DNA from 3 places in the Pseudomonas tensinigenes genome. Region 2 is predicted to be linked to each of the others. Evidence: predicted binding sites of a transcription regulator. Region 2 holds the regulator's gene; each other region holds the start of a gene.

Region 1 (2,170 bases), 2.8 Mb from region 2:
GGCCGAACCGCTGATGCCTTGCAGCGTCTCACGCAGGTTCTGCTGCATGGTCGCCAGAGCCTTGAGCAAGCGACTGACTTCATCGTTGCCATGGGTCTCGATCGGCCGGGTCAGATCACCCTGCGCGACACTTTCTGCGGCGCTCACGGCACTGCTCAGCGGGCGAACGATACTGCGCGTGAGCATCATCGCCAGTGCCACCGTGGCCAGCGCGGCCAAGGCAATGAACAAGCTGACGATCGTGCGCGAGTTTTCGTAGTGCGCAGCAGACTTCTGACTTTCAGCCGCGACCTGTTTGGCAAACAGGTCCGCCAGGTCGTTGAGTTGCTTTCCGGAGCCATCGACGACGGTTTTCATGTCGACCAGCAACAATTTGGTCAGCTCATCACGCTTGCCTTGCTCAGCGAGGGCGAAGGATTGGGCGATGCCACTGCGATACGCGGCGAAGGTCTTTTTGAACTGGTCGTATAGCTGCTGGCCTTCCGGGGTGTTGACCAGTTTGTCGTAAGCGGCGATTTTCTCGCTCAGCTCTTTGTCGCGGGTGTCCATCTGGCTGCGGTAGGTGGCGATATTGTTCGTGTCCTGATCCAGCGCCATGCGCAACGAGATGGTGCGGATACGCAGCATGATCTCACGAATCTCGTCGCCGCCACGAATGCTCGGCAGCCACTGATTTTCCACCGCGACTTCACTGTCGCGAATGCTCGACATCTGCCCCAGCGCAAAAACGCCGAGCAAGGCCACCAACACCGCGATCAGGGCGAACCCCAGGGCCGCCCGGGGAGCAATATTCAACTGACGAAGCAACATGACGAACGCCCTTATTCTTGTATTGGCCAGATTCAAGGGGCGAAGCCATGGCAGTCCCCTCTTGTTAGCGGGCTATCGGCAGGTTGTATGATGACTTGAAGGGAAAATGAGTTTTTGTCGGACAAAAAAAATCCCCGTATCTTTCGATACGAGGATTTTTAATATGGTCGGGGTAAGGGGATTCGAACTCCTGACATCCTGCTCCCAAAGCAGGCGCGCTACCGGACTGCGCTATACCCCGGTAAAAAAAAGGCGACCTTTCAAAGATCGCCTTCTTCGATCAGCGCTTTTGGCCTCTGATCTTAAGATTCGATCCCAGCGCTAACTGGTTTCAAAAATGGTGGGTCGTGTGGGATTCGAACCTACGACCAATTGGTTAAAAGCCAACTGCTCTACCAACTGAGCTAACGACCCAAAAATGGTCGGGGTAAGGGGATTCGAACTCCTGACATCCTGCTCCCAAAGCAGGCGCGCTACCGGACTGCGCTATACCCCGGTTTGAAATTGGCTCCGTGACCAGGACTCGAACCTGGGACCCAATGATTAACAGTCATTTGCTCTACCGACTGAGCTATCACGGAACTACATATTTCAATTTACAACGGTGAAACTTACTGCTTCCAGTCACTCGTTCGCATCGCTGCGTTCGTGTGTCTGAGGCGCGCTATTCTACAACCTAGAACACCTCTGTCAACCCCCTAAATTGCTTTCAAGTTAATGATTTGCAACTTATTTCAGATTCCAACTCAGTGAGCTGAGACCGTCTTGGCGACTGACTGCGGGGCGCACTTTACAAGCCTTTTCCTTTGAGTTCAACAGCCTAACGAAAAAAAAGGCCCCACAATGTGGGGCCCTCCTTTTTTCATTGGCGTTTGGACTCAGTTGAAAACGATTTCGTCGTTCTCGACCTTGCCGGTCGCCGTGTCGCCTGGCATGAAGTGACCCGAGAGGATCAACTGTGCCAACGGGTTTTCGATCCAGCGCTGAATCGCCCGTTTCAAAGGACGTGCGCCATACACCGGGTCGTAACCAACGGCGATCAACTTGTCCATCGCCTCCGGGCTGAGTTCCAGCTTCAGCTCGCGTTCGGCCAGACGGCTGCGCAGACGGCCCAACTGGATCTCGGTAATGCCCGCGATCTGATCCCGCGCCAAAGGCTCGAAGATCACCACCTCGTCGACCCGGTTGATGAACTCCGGACGGAAGTGCGACGTCAGCGCATCCATGACTGCAGCACGCTGAGCCTCGCGATCACCGACCAGCTCCTGAATCTGCACAGAGCCGAGGTTCGAGGTCATGACGATCACGGTATTGCGGAAGTCCACCGTGCGGCCATGGCTGTCGGTCAGGCGACCATCCT
Region 2 (2,170 bases):
CACAGCGTCGCCGAACCTGCCTTTTTCAAGGCTTTCGACCAGTTCGACCGCGTGTTTTTTCAGGGTCGACTCGAAATCGCCCTGTGAAGATTCGTTATGCTCCATAGCTCCCCCGCGCGTTCATCAGCCGATGCGTTCGAAAATCTTCTCGATTTTGTCTTTCAACGCCTGAGCCGTGAAAGGTTTGACTACGTAGCCGTTTACACCGGCCTGAGCGGCCTCGATGATCTGCTCGCGCTTGGCTTCTGCAGTCACCATCAGCACTGGCAGGTGCTTGAGTTTTTCATCGGCACGCACGTGGCGCAGCAGGTCGATACCGGTCATGCCCGGCATGTTCCAGTCCGTTACCAGAAAGTCGATGCTTCCGCTGTTGAGCACTGGAATGGCAGTCACGCCATCGTCAGCCTCGACGGTGTTGGTGAACCCAAGATCACGCAGCAGGTTCTTGATGATCCGCCGCATCGTTGAGAAGTCATCAACGATGAGGATTTTCATGTCTTTGTTCAATTCGACCTCCAAGCAGTCTTAAACGCGCCCAGCACCTGGACGCGCCACTTCAATCAATCGGCGCAGCACTCGAAGACTGTCTGGAGCACAACAGAGCAAGACCGGTGCCGTTCATCACCGCACCAGCCTCGTTCGCAGTGTCCCCACACTGCCTTCAGCGCGCTCGCCACTCCCCCAAACGCCCCCGCAAACGGGCCGCGCACTGGCTGTGTAACTGGCTGACCCGCGATTCACTGACGCCAAGGACTTCACCGATCTCCTTGAGGTTCAGCTCTTCGTCGTAGTACAGCGCCAACACCAGTCGCTCACGCTCCGGCAAATTGGCAATCGCGTCCGCCAGCGCCGCCTGGAAGCGTTCATCTTCCAGATCGCGTGACGGCTCCATATGAGCACTCGCGCCATCCTCGTGCAGCCCTTCGTGTTCGCCGTCCTGCAACAGGTCGTCGAAACTGAACAGGCGACTGCCCAAGGTGTCATTCAAAATCCCGTAGTAATCGTCGAGACTCAATTGGAGTTCGGCCGCAACCTCGTGATCTTTAGCATCACGGCCGGTTTTAGCTTCAATTGAGCGAATTGCGTCGCTGACCATCCGGGTATTGCGGTGAACCGAGCGTGGCGCCCAGTCCCCTTTGCGCACTTCGTCGAGCATCGCGCCGCGGATTCGTATGCCCGCGTACGTTTCGAAACTGGCGCCTTTGCTGGCGTCATATTTGGTCGAGACTTCGAGCAGGCCGATCATCCCGGCCTGGATCAGGTCTTCGACCTGCACACTCGCCGGCAAGCGTGCCAGCAAGTGATAGGCAATGCGTTTGACCAGTGGCGCGTAACGCTCGATCAACTCGTACTGCGCGTCACGTGCTGACTTCTTGTAGTAGTTCATACCGCTTGCTGTCATAGCACGGGCCCTGCCGTTTGCTGCACGAGGCGCTCGACGAAAAACTCAAGGTGGCCACGCGGGTTGGCGGGCAGCGGCCAGGTGTCGACCTTCTGCGCGATCGCCTTGAACGCCAGTGCGCACTTGGAACGCGGAAAGGCTTCGTACACCGCACGCTGCTTCTGCACCGCTTTACGCACGCTTTCGTCGTAAGGCACGGCGCCGACGTATTGTAGAGCGACGTCAAGGAAGCGATCCGTGACCTTGGTCAACTTGGCAAACAGGTTGCGCCCTTCCTGCGGGCTCTGCGCCATGTTGGCGAGGACGCGGAAGCGGTTCATGCCGTAATCGCGGTTGAGCAGTTTGATCAGCGCGTAGGCGTCGGTAATGGACGTCGGCTCGTCGCAGACCACCAGCAACACTTCCTGCGCGGCGCGTACAAAACTGACTACCGAGTCACCAATACCCGCAGCGGTGTCGATCACCAATACGTCGAGATTGTCGCCGATGTCGCTGAACGCCTGAATCAGACCGGCGTGTTGCGCCGGGCTCAGGTGCACCATGCTCTGCGTGCCGGACGCGGCCGGGACGATGCGGATGCCACCGGGGCCTTGCAACAGCACGTCGCGCAACTCGCAACGGCCTTCGATGACGTCGGCCAGCGTGCGTTTAGGGGTCAGCCCCAACAATACGTCAACGTTCGCCAGACCGAGGTCGGCGTCCAGCAGCATGACCCGACGGCCAAGCTCTGCCAGCGCCAGCGACAAGTTCACTGACACGTTAGTCTTG
Region 3 (2,170 bases), 3.2 Mb from region 2:
CAGCAGCCGTTGCAAACGCACTAGCACGCGCCGGTTGGCACCCAGTTCGGCGCGGTTGGTCGACAGCCGTGAGGAGAGCAATTCGTCCTCGACCTGATCAACGCTCAGGCTGGTCTTGCGCACGATTTGCGTGAGCACTTCGCCTTGATCGCGCAGCAGATGCACAAGCAACTCCGAGGGCGAACGAAAGCGCTCGCCGGCCTTCACTGACGAGCGCAATTTATCCACCGAGTGCAGCGGTTGCAAACGCGCACTGACGATCAGTTTGCTGCGCACACAGACCCACAGCGTCGACACGTCCGAGGAGACCATGCTGCTGAGGTTGAACACCACATCGTTGACCACCGCCAGCAATGCCGAATCGACATGCTCGATACGTGTCGAACGCGAGCCTTCGTGCAGCGCCTCGAAAAACTCTTCGGGCAATTGCAGATGACTTTTCATCCAGCGTTCGCACGCCGCGTGGGCCAGGTTCAGGTGCAGCCAAAGGAATTCACCGCTGTCGCTGTCGTCCTGCAAACAGCGCAATGCCGTCGCCGAATCGACTTCGCGGCCACGTTCGCCGGGCAGGAAACGGAAGCCGTAGAGCAGGCCAAAAAGATCAGGATCGCGATGACTGATGTCGAGGCTGTGGTTCATGAAGGCTCGCTGCGAGGAGGGCATCCGGGGCGGGTTTTACAGATTCACCTGAGCCGCATCATCGCAATGTCACATGACGTTTGTGTGACAGCAAAGTGACGTCAAATCAGCGACTTACCGGTGGTCTGATTTTCTTCAAGAAACGCTCTGGCGCGCCGATCACAGGTGCGTTAGGTTGCGCGCCATTGGCCATGAGCCAAGGCTCGCCGACAAGGATGTCCGGCACAATTTCACGCCTTACCGGGCGTGCCTCATCCTTGTCCTGAGTATCTTTCGATGCTGCAAAAATCCCTGAGAGCGCAAATTCTCGCTCTGCTGAGCGGCAGCCTGCTGGCGGTGCTGTTGATTGCCCTGGCGTGTTTTCATTTCCTGTCCAACGGCGTGCAAAGCTACAGCCAATTGATCGCCGGTCCCCTGCACACTTCGCAACTGATCGACGAAGCCAACCTGCAATTCAAGGTGCAGGTGCAGGAGTGGAAAAACGTGTTGTTGCGCGGCAAGCAACCGGCGGATCTGGCCAAGTATTGGGGTCAGTTCGAAGATCGCCAGCGCGATGTGCAGAAGATCCTCGGAGAACTGGCCGGGCAGAAAGGCATCGAGCCCAGTCTGAAATCGCGCATCGAACATTTGCGTGAAGAACACCGCCAGTTGGGTAGCGCTTATCTGAAGGGACGCGATGCCTACGTGGCTGCCGGTGGTGATCCGACGGTGGGTGACGCGGCGGTCAAAGGCGTCGACCGCGCCGCCAGCGATCAGATGAGCGAGCTGGTCGCCGAGTTGCGCAAGCAAGGCACCGCGCAGTCGGCGCTGATCAGTGCCGAGGCTGATCGCACCGTATGGCTGGGGCTGCTGGTGATGCTCGCGTCGGGTCTGCTGATCGGCCTGTTGAGCCTGTGGCTGGTCAACCGCAACCTGGTCGAGCCGATCCGCAAACTCATCGATTACGTCACCCAATTGAGCCGCGGCAAACTGGCCGAACGTGTGGTCAGTGACCGCCAGGACGAGCTGGGCAATCTTGCCGCGGCGGCCAACACCCTGCGTGATTTTCTCGCCGAAACCTTCACCCGTCTGCAGCGCAGCGCGAGTGATCTGGACAGCGCCAGCGGTGAGTTGAACGCGATCGCCACGACCATGGCTGGCGGCACCAACGAGCAGTTCAACCGCACCGATCAAGTCGCCACGGCGATGAACGAAATGTCCGCCACTGCGCAGGAAGTGGCGCGTCACGCTGCCGATGCTGCGCGTGCTGCCGACGATGCCGACCAGTCCGCCCAACAGGGTGAAAAGGTCATGCAGAGCACCATCCACTCGATCACGCAGATGCGCGGTGAAATCGCCAACACCGCCACGGTGATCCGTCGTCTGGAAGCCGACAGCGGTCGTATCGGCAAAGTGCTGGAAGTGATTCGTGGCATCGCCGAACAGACCAACCTGCTGGCGCTCAACGCTGCGATCGAAGCGGCGCGCGCCGGTGAAGCCGGGCGTGGTTTTGCCGTGGTTGCCGATGAAGTGCGCAACCTCGCACAGCGCA

What was found. The regulator FliA, encoded in region 2, starts transcription of late flagellar genes. The targets are predictions, from matches to a motif close to CTAAAGTTTNNNNNNNNNNNGCCGNTAA.
Region 1: a site for FliA is predicted at 883-910, ahead of HU718_RS26100 (methyl-accepting chemotaxis protein). Genes of this name have one in related genera too.
Region 3: a site for FliA is predicted at 774-801, ahead of HU718_RS23420 (methyl-accepting chemotaxis protein). Genes of this name have one in related genera too.

Annotation. Positions count from the first base shown of each region.
Region 1 is NZ_CP077089.1:5,886,918-5,889,087, forward strand. It holds gene HU718_RS26100 (methyl-accepting chemotaxis protein) at 1-810, opposite strand, end outside; tRNA gene HU718_RS26105 (tRNA-Pro) at 975-1,051, opposite strand; tRNA gene HU718_RS26110 (tRNA-Lys) at 1,149-1,224, opposite strand; tRNA gene HU718_RS26115 (tRNA-Pro) at 1,230-1,306, opposite strand; tRNA gene HU718_RS26120 (tRNA-Asn) at 1,316-1,391, opposite strand; gene clpB (ATP-dependent chaperone ClpB) at 1,689-2,170, opposite strand, start outside.
Region 2 is NZ_CP077089.1:2,051,956-2,054,125, reverse strand. It holds gene HU718_RS09055 (protein phosphatase CheZ) at 1-105, opposite strand, end outside; gene HU718_RS09050 (chemotaxis response regulator CheY) at 124-495, opposite strand; gene fliA (RNA polymerase sigma factor FliA) at 662-1,402, opposite strand; gene fleN (flagellar synthesis regulator FleN) at 1,399-2,170, opposite strand, start outside.
Region 3 is NZ_CP077089.1:5,271,712-5,273,881, reverse strand. It holds gene HU718_RS23425 (transporter) at 1-639, opposite strand, end outside; gene HU718_RS23420 (methyl-accepting chemotaxis protein) at 916-2,170, shown strand, end outside.